Regions from separate parts of the Streptomyces sp. NPDC107454 genome, predicted to be linked through region 3. Evidence: riboswitches for the same ligand, from Rfam matches in the RefSeq annotation. Region 3 holds a riboswitch; each other region holds the start of a gene.
The links. A riboswitch is a leader RNA that binds a small molecule or an ion and turns the genes downstream of it on or off. The one in region 3 is predicted to bind glycine.
Positions count from the first base shown of each region.

Region 1: it holds a riboswitch for glycine, as region 3 does, so the genes downstream of both, gcvP (aminomethyl-transferring glycine dehydrogenase) here and gcvT (glycine cleavage system aminomethyltransferase GcvT) in region 3, are expected to answer to the same signal.
Region 2: it holds a riboswitch for glycine, as region 3 does, so the genes downstream of both, gcvP (aminomethyl-transferring glycine dehydrogenase) here and gcvT (glycine cleavage system aminomethyltransferase GcvT) in region 3, are expected to answer to the same signal.

Region 1 covers NZ_JBVJPA010000017.1:9,504-14,383, reverse strand. The annotation lists gene ACZ69M_RS37505 (DUF5999 family protein) at 1-79, shown strand, start outside; gene gcvP (aminomethyl-transferring glycine dehydrogenase) at 179-3,064, opposite strand; glycine riboswitch at 3,245-3,340, opposite strand; gene ACZ69M_RS37495 (PRC-barrel domain-containing protein) at 3,455-3,826, shown strand; gene ACZ69M_RS37490 (DNA polymerase IV) at 3,918-4,880, opposite strand, start outside.
Region 2 covers NZ_JBVJPA010000036.1:16,373-21,252, forward strand. The annotation lists gene ACZ69M_RS49440 (substrate-binding domain-containing protein) at 1-1,132, shown strand, start outside; glycine riboswitch at 1,952-2,044, shown strand; partial or broken gene gcvP (aminomethyl-transferring glycine dehydrogenase) at 2,195-4,880, shown strand, end outside.
Region 3 covers NZ_JBVJPA010000011.1:62,278-67,157, forward strand. The annotation lists gene ACZ69M_RS27740 (L-serine ammonia-lyase) at 1-161, opposite strand, end outside; gene glyA (serine hydroxymethyltransferase) at 304-1,566, opposite strand; gene gcvH (glycine cleavage system protein GcvH) at 1,580-1,957, opposite strand; gene gcvT (glycine cleavage system aminomethyltransferase GcvT) at 2,099-3,217, opposite strand; glycine riboswitch at 3,252-3,363, opposite strand; glycine riboswitch at 3,364-3,464, opposite strand; gene ACZ69M_RS27760 (AAA family ATPase) at 3,633-4,313, shown strand; gene ACZ69M_RS27765 (enhanced serine sensitivity protein SseB) at 4,444-4,880, shown strand, end outside.

The sequences.
Region 1 (4,880 bases), on a different contig from region 3:
CGGTGAGCTCCTGCCCGACGGCCAGATCATCGCCCCGCACCGCCCCCAGGGCAGCGAGCACGTGATGACGGCCGCCTGAGCCGCACAACCGGGTGGCGGTGACCACCGCCCGGACATGGAGAGGGGCCGGCCCGGAGACGTGATCTCCGAACCGGCCCCGACGCGTATCCGAGGGTGACTACTCTTCGTAAGCGTCCAGCGGCGGGCAGGAACAGACCAGGTTCCGGTCGCCGTACGCCTGGTCGATGCGGCGCACCGGCGGCCAGTACTTGTCCGCGGCCGAGACACCGGCCGGGAAGACGGCCTCCTCGCGGGTGTACTCGTGCTTCCACTCGCCACCGAGCGCGGCGGCGGTGTGCGGCGCGTTCCGCAGCGGGTTGTCCTCGGCCGCCCAGACGCCCGAGCCGACCTTGTCGATCTCCGCACGAATGGCGATCATCGCGTCGCAGAACCGGTCGAGCTCGATCAGGTCCTCGGACTCGGTGGGCTCGATCATCAGCGTGCCGGCCACCGGGAAGGACATCGTCGGCGCGTGGAAGCCGTAGTCGATGAGCCGCTTGGCGATGTCGTCGACGCTGACGCCCGTCGCCTTGGTCAGCGGCCGCAGATCGATGATGCACTCGTGCGCGACGAGCCCGCCGGGACCGGTGTAGAGCACCGGGAAGTGCGGCTCCAGGCGCTTGGCGATGTAGTTCGCGGACAGCACCGCCACCTGCGTGGCCCGCTTGAGGCCCTCGCCGCCCATGAGACGGACGTACGCCCAGGAGATGGGCAGAATGCCCGCCGAGCCCCAGGGAGCGGCGGAGATCGGTCCCACGCCGGTCTCTGGGCCGGCCGCGGGCTGCAGCGGGTGGTTCGGCAGGTACGGCGCCAGGTGCGCGCGTACGCCGACCGGGCCCACGCCCGGACCGCCGCCGCCGTGCGGGATGCAGAACGTCTTGTGCAGGTTCAGGTGGGAGACGTCACCGCCGAAGTGGCCCGGCTTGGCGAGGCCCACCAGCGCGTTGAGGTTGGCGCCGTCGACGTACACCTGCCCGCCCGCCTCGTGCACCTGCGCGCAGATGTCGGCGACGTGCTCCTCGAACACACCGTGCGTCGAGGGGTAGGTGATCATCAGCACCGCGAGCTCGTCGCGGTGCTGCTCGATCTTCGCGCGCAGGTCCTCGACGTCGATCTCGCCGTCCTCGGCGGTCTTCACGACGACGACCTTCATGCCGGCCATCACGGCGCTCGCGGCGTTCGTGCCGTGCGCGGAGGACGGGATCAGGCAGACCGTGCGCTGGTCATCGCCGTTGGCCCGGTGGTAGCCGCGTACGGCCAGCAACCCGGCCAGCTCGCCCTGGGAGCCCGCGTTCGGCTGGAGCGACACCTTGTCGTACCCGGTGACCTCGGCGAGCCGCTCCTCCAGCTCCTGGATGAGGGTGAGATAGCCCTGCGCCTGCTCGGCGGGCACGAAGGGGTGCAGCTGGCCGAACTCGGGCCAGGTGACGGGCTCCATCTCGGTGGTCGCGTTGAGCTTCATGGTGCACGAGCCCAGCGGGATCATGCCGCGGTCGAGCGCGTAGTCGCGGTCGGACAGCTTGCGCAGGTAGCGCAGCATCGCGGTCTCGGAGCGGTACTGGTGGAAGACCGGGTGCGTGAGGTAGTCGTCGGTGCGCAGCAGCGCCGCGGGCAGCGTGTCCTCGGCGACGGCGTCCAGGGCCTCGATGTCACCGTCGACGCCGAACGCGGTCCAGACGGCGCCCACCTGCTTGCGGGCGGTGGTCTCGTCGCACGCGATCGACACGTGGTCGGCGTCGACGAGGTGGAGGTTGACACCTCCGTCGCGCGCGCCCGCCACGACCTCGGCGGCGCGGCCCGGCACCCGCGCGGTCAGCGTGTCGAAGTAGGCGCCGTGCACCACCTCGACCCCGCCGGCCGTCAGGCCCGCGGCGAGGATCGTGGCGTACCGGTGCGTACGCCGCGCGATGGTCCGCAGCCCCTCGGGACCGTGGTAGACGGCGTACATGCCGGCCATCACCGCGAGCAGCACCTGCGCCGTGCAGATGTTGCTGGTCGCCTTCTCGCGGCGGATGTGCTGCTCCCGCGTCTGCAGGGCGAGCCGGTACGCCTTGTGTCCGTCGGCGTCCACGGAGACACCCACCAGCCGGCCGGGCAGGCTGCGCGCGAACTTCTCACGCACCGCCATGTATCCGGCGTGCGGACCGCCGAAGCCCATCGGCACGCCGAAGCGCTGGGTCGTACCGATCGCGATGTCGGCGCCGAGCTCACCGGGCGAGGCGAGCAGCGTGAGGGCGAGCAGGTCGGCGGCGACCGTGACGACCGCGCCGAGCTCGTGCGCCTGCTCGATGACGGGCTTCAGGTCGCGTACGGCACCGGAGGCGCCCGGGTACTGGATCAGCACGCCGTTGATCTCACGCCCGGCGATCTCGGCCGGGATGCCCTCGCCCAGGTCGGCGACGACGACCTCGACGCCGGTCGGCTCCGCGCGGGTCTCGATGACGGCGACGGTCTGCGGCAGGGTGTCCGCGTCGACCAGGAAGAGGCCCTTCTTGTTCTTGCCCATGCGCCGGGACAGCGACATCGCCTCGGCGGCGGCGGTGCCCTCGTCGAGCAGCGAGGCGCCGGAGGTGGGCAGCCCGGTCAGCTCGGCGACGACGGTCTGGAAGTTCAGCAGCGCTTCGAGCCGCCCCTGGGAGATCTCCGGCTGGTACGGCGTGTACGCGGTGTACCAGGCCGGGTTCTCCATGACGTTGCGCAGGATCACCGGCGGCGTGAACGTGCCGTAGTAGCCGAGGCCGATCATCGAGTCGAGCACCTGGTTGCGGTCCGCGAGGGAGCGCAGCTCGGCCAGTACCTCGGCCTCGGTGCGCGCGCCCGGCAGCTCCAGCGCCTCGGCGTTCTTGATGACGTCCGGCACCGCGGCGGCCGTCAGCTCGTCGAGCGAGCCGTACCCGACCTGCGCGAGCATCTTGGCCCGCGCCTCGGGGTCGGGCCCGATGTGGCGCTGCTCGAAGGGGATTCCCTGTTCGAGCTCGGAGAGCGGAATGCGATGGGCGGTCATTGCGGAGGCCTCCTGGTCTGACACGACCTTCGAGGGGCACCACGGCGCGGGTACCCCGACGGCCTCCCCCTCTGTCATCTCAACCTGAGAGCTTCACCGGCCCGCCCGCTCGCTGCGACCCGGCTTTCACCGTCGGTGAGGGCGGAGGCCTTCGACACCCGCCCTGCTTTCCAGAGTGACCTCGTCCGTGCGGTACGTGTGCCTGAGAGATTCCGGGGAGGATTTGCTCCTTCGGCGCCTCCGATGATGTCTGGAGGACTCTCCCGCACGGGGTCAGCAGCCGCTTGCCAGCCTACCAGCGAGGAGAACGCACGAGCTTTCGAGTGGCCACCTTCCCGAATGTGCTCTTTTGTAGTGCTTACGGATGAGTTGCTAGCGAGTGGAGGGACCGTGCAGACCGACATCGATCCGCGCAACCTGATCGGCCGCAAGGCGCTCGACCGCAACGGCGCCAAAATCGGCACGGTCGACGAGGTCTATCTCGACGACGCGACCGGCGTCCCGGAGTGGGCCGCCATACGGACGGGCCTGTTCAGCAGGGACGCCTTCGTCCCGCTGGAGCCCAGCGAAGTCGTCGAGGGCACCCTGCGTGTCCCCTTCGACCGCGCCCTGATCAAGGACGCCCCCGACTTCGGCGTGGGCCGCCACCTCTCTCCCGAACAGGAACTCCAGCTCTACCACCACTACGGCCTGGACGTGACGCCCCCGCCCCCACCCCCGGACCGCGACTTCGGCCGCCTGGCAGGCACGGACGAGGGGTGACTTCTCGGATCGGGCCCCGCCGACGCGCCCCGCGAGGGGCGCGGGGAACTGCGCGGCCCGCCACGAACAACCCGCGACGGCCGAACCGACCTCACCCCCCACGGCGATCGCACACGGCCCCCCTCACCAACGGCAACGGATCAGCCGACTCCAACGCGACATCATCCGTACGAAACGTCCGCACGCGCCCCGGCTCGGAGTAAGGCGTCTCGAACCGCACGGTCACCCTCCCGAGCCCACTCCCCTGCACCCATCCGTGCCCGTACTCCGCATGCCGCACGTCATGCCCCGCAGGCCACCGGCGCTCGGCAGGCGGCGTCTGCTCGGCAGCCACTTCCCCCGCCCCCTCCTCGTCCGGATGCTCCAGCACCGCCGCCTCCCCCGCGGCGGACTCCGCCTCCGCTTGCGCCTGAGCCTGGGCCTGGGCGAACAGGTCCTCCTGCGTGTAGTCCGCGAGCCCCGAGACGCCGACCCCCAGCAGCCGCACGCCCCCGGTCGTGTCCACCGCCTCCAGAAGCCGCGCGGCAGCCTCCCGTACGACACCGGGGTCGTCCGTCGGCCCGCGCAGCGTCTCCGACCGGGTCAGCGTCGAGAAGTCGTACCTCCGCACCTTCAGCACGATGGTCCGCCCGGACAGCCCCGCATCCCGCAACCGCCGCACACACCGGTCGGCGAGCCGCTGGACCTCCATGCCGACCCGCATCCGGTCGTGGATGTCCACGTCGTACGTGTCCTCCACCGACACGGACTTCGTCTCCCGCTCGGCCACCACGGGCCGCTCGTCGTGCGCCAGCGCCATCGCGTACAGCGCGTGCCCGTGCGCCTTCCCCACCAGCCGCACGAGTTCGTCCTCGCCCGCTTCGGCGATCTCGTCGACCGTGGTGATCCCGGCCCGGCGCAGATGGTCCCCGGTCGCGGGCCCGACACCCGGCAGCGTCCGCACCGACATCGGCCCCAGCAGCGCGCGCTCCGTCCCAGGTTCTATGACCACGAGACCGTCGGGCTTCGCCTGCTCCGAAGCGATCTTGGCGAGCATCTTGGACGCGGCGAGCCC
Region 2 (4,880 bases), on a different contig from region 3:
CATCGTGTACATGAGCGCGCTCAACATCGGCAACGCCTGGCAGGAAGAGGCCGAGAACCTCGGCCTGGCAGTGGCGAAGATGAAGCCCTACAGCGACTGCGTCGAGGTCCGCAAGGAACTCACCGACCCCAACCCGCAAGCCCAGATCTCACAGCTCCAGTCGATGGTCGCTGCCGGCGCCGACGCCATCGTCACCTACCCCCTGTCACCGACGGCGATCAACGCCGCCTACCGCAACGCCTGCACCCAGGGCGTCACGGTCGTGTCGTACGACGCAACCGTCACGGAGCCCTGTGTCCACAACGTCTCCTACCTCACCTCGAAACCCGAAGGATCAAAGCACCCCTTCATGGGATACAACTCCATGGAGGGCCTGATGCAACTCCTCGGAGGCAAAGGCAACATCTTCGTTTCGCACGGTGTTGTGGGGACGTCGACCGACAACATCCACTACAACTCCGCAAAGGCCGCGCTGACGCAGTACCTCAATGCCAAGATCGTAACGGAGTACACCGGTCTTTGGGACAGCGCACAGCAGCAGAAGGAGACCGCCAAGGCGTTGGCCTCGTTCCCGAATGTCAGCGGCATATGGTGCGGCTACGGGGAGTCGGGCTGCGTCAAGGCACTCAAGGCGGCCGGCAAGCAGATCCCCGTGAGCGGTGAGACCTCGCAGTACTTCCGCGAGCAGCTCCTCAAGGGATGGCCGGGCATCAGCATCGGATCGCCCCCCGCCCAGGGCGGCATCGGTATGAAGGTCGCACTCGCGGTCCTCCTCAACGGTCCCCACGGCATCCCGATGGACATCGAGGTCCCCTACAAGATCGTCACGGGCAAGAACGTCAAGGTCTGCGAGCAGGACACCTACACCGAGGGATGCAACGTCTTCCCGCCTGGCAAGGTGGGCGATGAGGAGACGGCCGACATCTTCAACATAATGCTGCCGGAGTCTTCCCTCAGTGCGTCTCAGACCGGCAAGCCGCTCGCGGGGAAGAAGGCCGATCCTTACACGGCCGATTACCTGCGCGACTACGAGCAGGATCCAGCACACCGCTACGTGACCCGCACGGCATGTCCGAAGGGCTGGTCCAAGGCGAAGCTCCCCGAGGGCGTGGAGGGCTGTGCCAAGAGCTGAGAAGCCATCCGCTTGCAGTCGGCGCATGGAGGCAGAGCCTCACGGTAGCTCGGGGTCGTCGAACCCGACGAGCTGTTCCGGGAGGCCCTGTTGCCACACTCCTTCGTGCTCGCGGCTCGGACATGGCGGAGGCAGAATGGCAGATCGTCCGGGTCTGGCTTCCCGTTCCGGGGTCAGGGCAGGTTGACGGGGTTTCAGGTTCGCTCGTTCGGCCAATGCCTGCTCGGCGTCCCGCTTCTCCTCGAACTCGATGGGCCGAGGAAGTCCAGCCGTTCATGGATGCGCCGGTTGCCGAAGCCGTCGATGGCCCTGAGGTGAAACCCTCCCGCATTTGAAGGTCAGGCTTCGGGAGGTTTTCACCTCAGGGTCCGCCGATGTACTCGAAGAACACCAGGTTCGCCTCGGCCCGTGGTGGCGAGGACGTTGTCGTACGAGTCCCCGGCGGAGCCGACGATCCGCCAATTGCCGCTCTCAGCAGGCAAGTTGCGAACCTTGTGGATGGGTACTGTCAGCAACCTTCCGCGTGATGAATGAGCTTGGCGGGCTCGACGTCACGGAAGGCGAGGCGTTCTCCAGACTGGACAGCACCAGGTCCGGAACGACGGTGGCCATGGGTTCCCTCGCGCCTGAGGACGGCGTGCACGCGCAGCGAGTCGTGGATCCCGCCTCGTCCACCGGCGATCGATCATCCCCCGACAATGCCGAAATCCTTGCGTGCATTGTCAGATGACTGCGGAGCATGACCGAGCTCTGCCAGTGGGGATTGACGCAACTACCGCCTGACACTACGGTCAACTGCGACAACTCAATTACGCTGCTCGAACCGAAGCGGGAGAGCCCGCGCCATTGTGCGCGGCGCCGAAGGAGCAACTCTCCACAGAATCTCTCAGGCACAACTGCCGCTTCGGCCAGGCGACTCTGGAAAGACAGGACGTTTCGTCCTGCACCCGCGGTGCAAACCGCCGAACCGGCGGTGAAGCTCTCAGGTACCGATGACAGAGCGGGGAGGTCACCTTTCCAGTGCGCCGCGTTCGCGGTGCCCCCATGAGAGAGCCTCCCATCATGATCCCACCTGGGTTTTCCGCGTCCGGAGAGTTCGCTGCCCGTCACATCGGCATCAGCGACGCCGACCGGGCCAAGATGCTGGCCGAAATCGGTTACCCGACGCTGAACAGCCTCATCGACGCCGCCGTTCCGAGTGGTATCCGAAGCACCTCCGACTTGAACCTGCCCGCCGCCGCGACCGAGGCGGAGGCCCGTGCCGAACTCCTGGCGTTGGCGGGCCAGAACACTGTGGCCGTTGCGATGATCGGCCTCGGCTATCACGCGACCGTCACCCAGCGGTGATCAGGCGCAACGTTCTGGAAGACCCTGCGTGGTACACCGCCTACACGCCGTACCAGCCGGAGATCAGCCAGGGTCGGCTCGAGGCACTGATCAACTTCCAGACCATGGTGGGTGACCTCACCGGGTTGCCGACCGCCAACGCCTCGCTGCTCGACGAGAGTACGGCGGTTGCCGAGGCCGTCACGGCCATGCGCCGGGTCGCCCGCAAGAGCTGTCCCCATGTCCTGGTCGACCGTGACACCCTGCCACAGACCCTCGACGTCCTACGAACGCGTGCCGACGCGGCCGGTATCGAGGTCGTCGAGATCGACGTCGCCGAGCCGCTGCCCGAAGACGACTTCTTCGGCGTGGTGTTGGCCTACCCCGGCTGCTCGGGCGCGGTGCGCGACCTGCGCGAGGTGACCGCAGCGGCGCAGGCGCGCGGAGCGCTGGTCACGGTGACCGCCAACCTGAAGGCCCTCACCCTGCTCGTGCCGCCAGGCGAATACGGCGCCGACATCGTTGTGGGCTCGTCCCAGGGGTTCGGTGTCCCGTTGTTCTACGGCGGGCCGCACGCCGGCTACATCGCGGTCCGTGAAGGACTCGAACGTCAATTGCCCGGCCGACTCGTGGGCGTGTCCGTGGACGATACCGGCCGGCCGGCGTACCGTCTCGCTCTGCAGGCCCGCGAGCAGCACATCCGGCGCGACAAGGCGACCTCGAACATCTGCACGGCGCAGGTGCTGCTGGCCGTGGTTGCGTCGATGTACGCCGTCTACCACGGCCCCGATGGCCTGGCCGAGATCGCTCGACGGACGCACCGGTACGCCACGCTCATCGACGCGGGTCTGCGGGCGAACGGCATCACGGTGGTGCACCGTGAGTTCTTCGACACCCTGCTGGTTCGCGTCCCCGGCCGTGCTGGGGATGTCGTCGCAGCCGCGCATGACAAGGGCCTGCGACTGCGGCTGGTCGACGGCGACCACGTCGGCGTCTCCTGCTCCGAGGTCACGACGGTGGACCATGTCCACCTGGTGCTCGACGCCTTCGGCTGCGCCGGCAGTGACCTGGACGCCTTGGCTGACGGGACGGCAACGGCGCTTCCTACGGGGCTGCTGCGTATTTCTCCCTTCCTCACCCACGTCGTCTTCCACCAGCACCGCTCCGAGACCGCGATGCTGCGCTACCTGCGCAAGCTGTCCGACCGTGACTTCGCGCTGGACCGCGGCATGATTCCGCTCGGGTCCTGCACGATGAAACTCAACGCGACCACGGAGATAGAGCCGGTCAGCTGGCCCGGATTCGCGGACCTGCACCCGTTCGCGCCCCGCACGGACGCGGCCGGGTACCTGACCCTGATCGACCAGCTGGAGACATGGCTGGCCGAGGTCACCGGTTACGCCAAGGTCTCCATCCAGCCGAACGCCGGATCGCAGGGCGAACTCGCGGGCCTGCTGGCGATCCGCGGCTACCATCAGAGCAACGGCCAGGCCGGACGTGATGTGTGCCTGATCCCGGCGAGTGCGCACGGCACCAACGCCGCCTCCGCGGTCATGGCCGGGATGCGTGTCGTCGTGGTGGCGTCGCGGCCCGACGGCACGGTCGACCTGGACGACCTCGAGGCCAAGTGCGCCCAGCACGCCGACGACCTGGCCGCGATCATGGTGACCTACCCCTCGACGCACGGCGTCTACGAGGAGAGCATCACCGGGCTGTGCGAGTTGGTGCACGAGCACGGCGGGCAGGTGTACGTCGACGGCGCCAACCTCAACGCGCTGCTCGGGATCGCCCAGCCCGGCCGGTTCGGTGGCGACGTGTCCCACCTCAACCTGCACAAGACATTCTGCATCCCACACGGCGGCGGCGGACCGGGCGTCGGCCCCGTGGCGGTGGCCGAGCACCTCGCACCGTACCTGCCCACCCATCCGCTGCACCCTGACACCGAGCGCCGCGACGGGATCGGATCGGTGAGCGTCGCACCGTTCGGCAGTGCCGGCATCCTGCCGATCCCGTGGGCCTACATCCGGATGATGGGCGCAGACGGCCTGACCGAGGCGACCCGGACAGCCGTGCTGAGTGCCAACTACGTCGCCCGCCGCCTCGCACAGCACTTCCCCGTTCTGTACGCCGGCGAGGCCGGTCTCGTCGCGCACGAGTGCATCCTCGACGTACGCCCGGCCACCGCCGCCACGGGCGTGACGGTCGACGACATCGCCAAGCGGCTGATCGACTACGGCTTCCACGCGCCGACGATGAGCTTCCCGGTTCCCGGCACGCTGATGATCGAGCCGACGGAGAGCGAGAGCCTGGAGGAGCTGGACCGCTTCTGCGAGGCGATGATCTCGATCCGTGCGGAGATCGACTTCGTGGACACCGGCACGTGGACCCTCGAGGGGAGCCCGCTGCGGCATGCGCCGCACAC
Region 3 (4,880 bases):
AGGGAGCCGTACAGCTCCGCCCGGACGGAGGCCACGGAGTCCAGCAGCTCCTCGTTGCGCAGCCGGCGGGCGAACATGCGCGCCGCACGCATCGGGCCCACCGTGTGGGAGCTCGACGGGCCTATGCCGATCGAGAACAGGTCGAAGACCGAGATGGCCACGGGGACTCCTCACAACAGGGGTGGTGCATGGGGGCGGGCGCCGCGCACAGCTCCGATTCCAGTGTGCGCGGCGTCCCGGTGAATCGTACGTTCCATGCGAATTTCTGTACGAAAGTGAACTTTCGCAGGAACTGGTTCTGTACTACTTCAGGCCGGGGTACAGCGGGTGCTTGTCGGCCAGGGCGGAGACCCGGGACTTGAGGGACTCCACGTCGTATGAGGGCTTCAGCGCCTCGGCGATGATGTCCGCGACCTCGGTGAAGTCCTCGGCCTGGAAGCCGCGGGTGGCGAGGGCGGGCGTGCCGATGCGCAGGCCGGACGTGACCATCGGCGGCCGCGGGTCGTTCGGGATGGCGTTCCGGTTGACCGTGATGCCGACCTCGTGGAGACGGTCCTCGGCCTGCTGGCCGTCCAGCTCGGAGTTGCGCAGGTCGACCAGGACCAGGTGCACGTCCGTGCCGCCGGACAGGACGTCCACGCCCACGGCCTTGACGTCGTCCTGGACCAGGCGCTCGGCCAGGATCCGCGCGCCGTCCAGCGTGCGCTGCTGGCGCTCCTTGAAGTCGTCGGAGGCGGCGACCTTGAAGGAGACGGCCTTCGCGGCGATCACGTGCTCCAGCGGACCGCCCTGCTGGCCGGGGAAGACCGCGGAGTTGATCTTCTTCGCCAGCTCGGCGGTGGACAGGATCACGCCACCGCGCGGGCCGCCCAGCGTCTTGTGGGTCGTGGTCGTGACCACGTGGGCGTGCGGCACCGGGTTCGGGTGCAGGCCCGCGGCCACGAGGCCCGCGAAGTGCGCCATGTCGACCATCAGGTACGCGCCGACCTCGTCCGCGATCCGGCGGAACGCGGCGAAGTCCAGCTGACGCGGGTAGGCCGACCAGCCCGCCACGATCAGCTGCGGCCTGGACTCCTTGGCGAGGCGCTCGACCTCGGCCATGTCGACCTGACCGGTCTCGTCGTTCACGTGGTACGCGACCACGTTGTACAGCTTGCCGGAGAAGTTGATCTTCATGCCGTGGGTGAGGTGCCCGCCGTGCGCGAGGTTCAGACCCATGATCGTGTCGCCCGGCTTCAGCAGCGCGAACATCGCCGCCGCGTTGGCCTGGGCGCCCGAGTGGGGCTGCACGTTCGCGTGCTCGGCGCCGAAGAGCGCCTTGACGCGGTCGATGGCGATCTGCTCGACCACGTCGACGTGCTCGCAGCCGCCGTAGTAGCGGCGGCCCGGGTAGCCCTCGGCGTACTTGTTGGTCAGGACCGAGCCCTGGGCCTCCATGACCGCGACCGGAGCGAAGTTCTCCGAGGCGATCATCTCCAGGGTGGACTGCTGGCGGTGCAGCTCGGCGTCGACGGCGGCGGCGACGTCCGGGTCCAGCTCGTGCAGGGGCGTGTTCAGAAGCGACATCAGTCAGAAGTCCTTAAGAGCCGGAGAACTCGGTGTACTCGTCGGCGGAGAGCAGATCGGCCGGCTCGTCCGTGACGCGTACCTTGAACAGCCAGCCACCCTCGAAGGGGGCGGAGTTCACCAGCGACGGGTCGTCGACCACGTCCTGGTTGGCCTCCACGACCTCGCCGGTGACCGGCGCGTACAGGTCGCTGACCGACTTGGTCGACTCCAGTTCGCCGCAGGTCTCGCCCGCGGTCACCGTGTCACCGACCTCCGGAAGCTGGGCGTAGACGACATCGCCGAGCGCGTTGGCCGCGAACTCGGTGATGCCGACCGTCGAGACGCCGTCCTCGGCGACCGACAGCCACTCGTGCTCCTTGCTGTAGCGCAGCTGCTGGGGGTTGCTCATGGCCTGAATTCTCCTGTACGCGGGGGAGTGCGGATGAACGGGATGACCGAGTGGTCTTGGGATACGAGACGTGACACAGCGGCGTGCGTCACGTGGGCGCGCTGGACGGGGCCCTTTCGGCCCCGCAGCTCGGCCCCGAAGCTACTTCTGGCGCTTGTAGAACGGCAGCGCCACGACCTCGTACGGCTCATGGCTGCCCCGGACGTCCACGCCGACCCCGGCCGTGCCCGGCGCGGCGTGCGCGGCGTCGACGTACGCCATCGCGATCGGCTTGCCCAGCGTCGGGGAGGGCGCGCCGGAGGTGACCTCGCCGATCACCTTGCCGTCGGCGACGACCGGGTACCCGGCGCGCGGCACGCGACGGCCCTCGGCGACCAGCCCGACGAGGACCCGCGGGGGGTTCTCCTCGGCGCGGGAGGCGGCCTCCTGGAGCGCGGCACGCCCCACGAAGTCCCCCTCCTTCTCGAACTTCACGACCCGCCCGAGCCCCGCGTCGAAGGGGGTGAGCGAGGTGGTCAGCTCATGCCCGTACAGCGGCATGCCCGCCTCCAGGCGCAGCGTGTCGCGGCAGGACAGGCCGCAGGGGACGAGCCCGACGGGCGCGCCCGCGTCCGTCAGCGCCTGCCACAGCTTCTCGGCGTCGGACGGGGCCACGAAGAGCTCGAAGCCGTCCTCGCCCGTGTAGCCCGTGCGGGCGATCAGCGCCGGGACGCCCGCGACGGTGCCCGGCAGGCCCGCGTAGTACTTCAGCCCGTCCAGGTCGGCGTCGGTCAGCGACTTGAGGATGCCGGGGGACTCGGGGCCCTGCACGGCGATCAGCGCGTACGCGTCGCGGTCGTCGCGCACGAGGGCGTCGAAGCCGGCGGCACGCTCGGTCAGCGCGTCCAGCACCACCTGGGCGTTGGAGGCGTTCGCGACGACCATGTACTCGTCTTCGGCCAGCCGGTAGACGATCAGGTCGTCCAGGATGCCGCCGTCCTCCCGGCAGATCATCGTGTAGCGGGCGCGGCCGACGCCGACGGAGGCGATGTTGCCGACCAGCGCGTGGTTGAGCAGGGCGGCGGCCTGCGGTCCGGTGACCGTGATCTCGCCCATGTGCGACAGGTCGAAGAGACCGGCCCGGGTGCGCACGGCGAGGTGCTCGTCGCGCTCGGAGCCATAGCGCAGGGGCATGTCCCAGCCCGCGAAGTCGGTCATCGTCGCGCCGAGCGAGCGATGCAGGGCATCGAGCGCGGTGAGACGGGGTGCGTTACTGCTCATCGGTGGGGCTCCCAAGGCATGACGGCGAGGTCGTTCCTCCCCATCTGTCATCGGAACCTGAGAGGTTCATCACGACCCCGCGAACGGAGGTCCTGACTTGCACCTTGGGTGGAGCCACTGGACAGCGGCCCGCTTTTCAGATGTGCCTCGCCCGCGCGGTAACGGGGCCTGAGAGATTCAAGGGAGGGACTTGCTCCTTCGGCGCCCGGGTACCCGAAGGTTCCCGGAACTCTCCCGCGCGGATTCAAGCGGCCGGTATGCAGTTGGCGGGCACATCATCGCACGCGCCGTCCGATCATGGCAGTCCGCATCTGTAACCGGCCTGTGGCAGTCCGCGTACGGAAACGAGAGACACCGCGCATTACCTTCTCTTTACACTCGACGGGGATGGGACTCCAGACCCAAGGGGAGGACGATCACGGTGAACAGGACCACGGCGTACGCCACGACCTCGGGCCTCGCGCTGCCCGAGCAGCCCGGTGCCCCGGCCAGGACCCGGGAGACGTGCGGAGCGCTGCCGACAGCCGTGGTCCGCGACCTCAGAGAGCGCGCGGGACACTCTCCGCACGGTCTGCACTTCGCGGCGGCCGATGTCGTCGTGGTCACCGGATTGCCGGGCAGCGGCAAGTCCACCCTGATGCGCCGCGCCGTCGAGGGCCCGCGCATCGACTCCCAGGACACCCGGGACCGCTGGGACGGGCGGACGGGCGGCCGGCTGCCGTACGCCGTCTACCGGCCCCTCGTCCGCCTCGCGCACTACGCGGGCCTGCGTCGCGCCCTGCGCTCCGGCGCCGGGCTCGTCGTGCACGACTGCGGTGCGCAGGCCTGGGTGCGCCGCTGGCTCGCCCGCGAGGCCCAGCGCCGCGGCGGCACCCTCCACCTGCTGCTGCTCGACGTCACGCCCCGCACGGCGCTGGAGGGCCAGCGCGAGCGCGGCCGGGGCGTGTCGCGGTACGCGTTCGCCCGTCACCGGGGCGCGGTCGCCCGGCTGCTGCGCTCCGTCGAGCGGGGCGACCTGCCGGAGGGCTGCGGCTCGGCGGTGCTCCTCGACCGGGACGCGGCGGACGTACTGCGGCGGATCGGCTTCGGTGACTGAGAAACGGCCGCGAGTGGCCGAGAGCAGTCGAGCGGGGCCGTGAGCGGTCGGGAAGTCGTACTGGCCCACTAACCTTTCCAGCCAGAACACCAGAACAGTGGTTCACCGCAGGCGGTAGACAGGTAGACAGATGGACATCCCCGACTTCCCGGACTTCTCGGTACCGGCGTACCCGCAACCCGGCCCGCACCCCCACTCGCACGGCGGCTGGCCGGGCAACGAGCTGGAGGAGGTGCTCTCCGCGTCCCTCGGAGTGCCCTCGGCCGGCGGCCGCATCGTCGAGGTCCTCGGCCGCAGCTTCGTCTGGGTGCCGCTGCCCAACGGCGGCGGACCGCACGCGGGATCCCTCGACCTGCCCACCCTGGAGATCGAGGGTCAGGCGTACGTGCCGGTCTTCAGCTCCGAGGAGCAGTTCCGCCAGGTCGCCGGCGGCCATCTGTCGTACACGATCGCGCCCGCCGTCGAGTTCGCCCGCGGGCTGCCCCCGCAGGTCGGTATCGCGATCAACCCGGACGGGGTGGTCGGCGTACCGCTGCCGCCCCTCGCGGTCGCCGAGCTGTGCCGGAC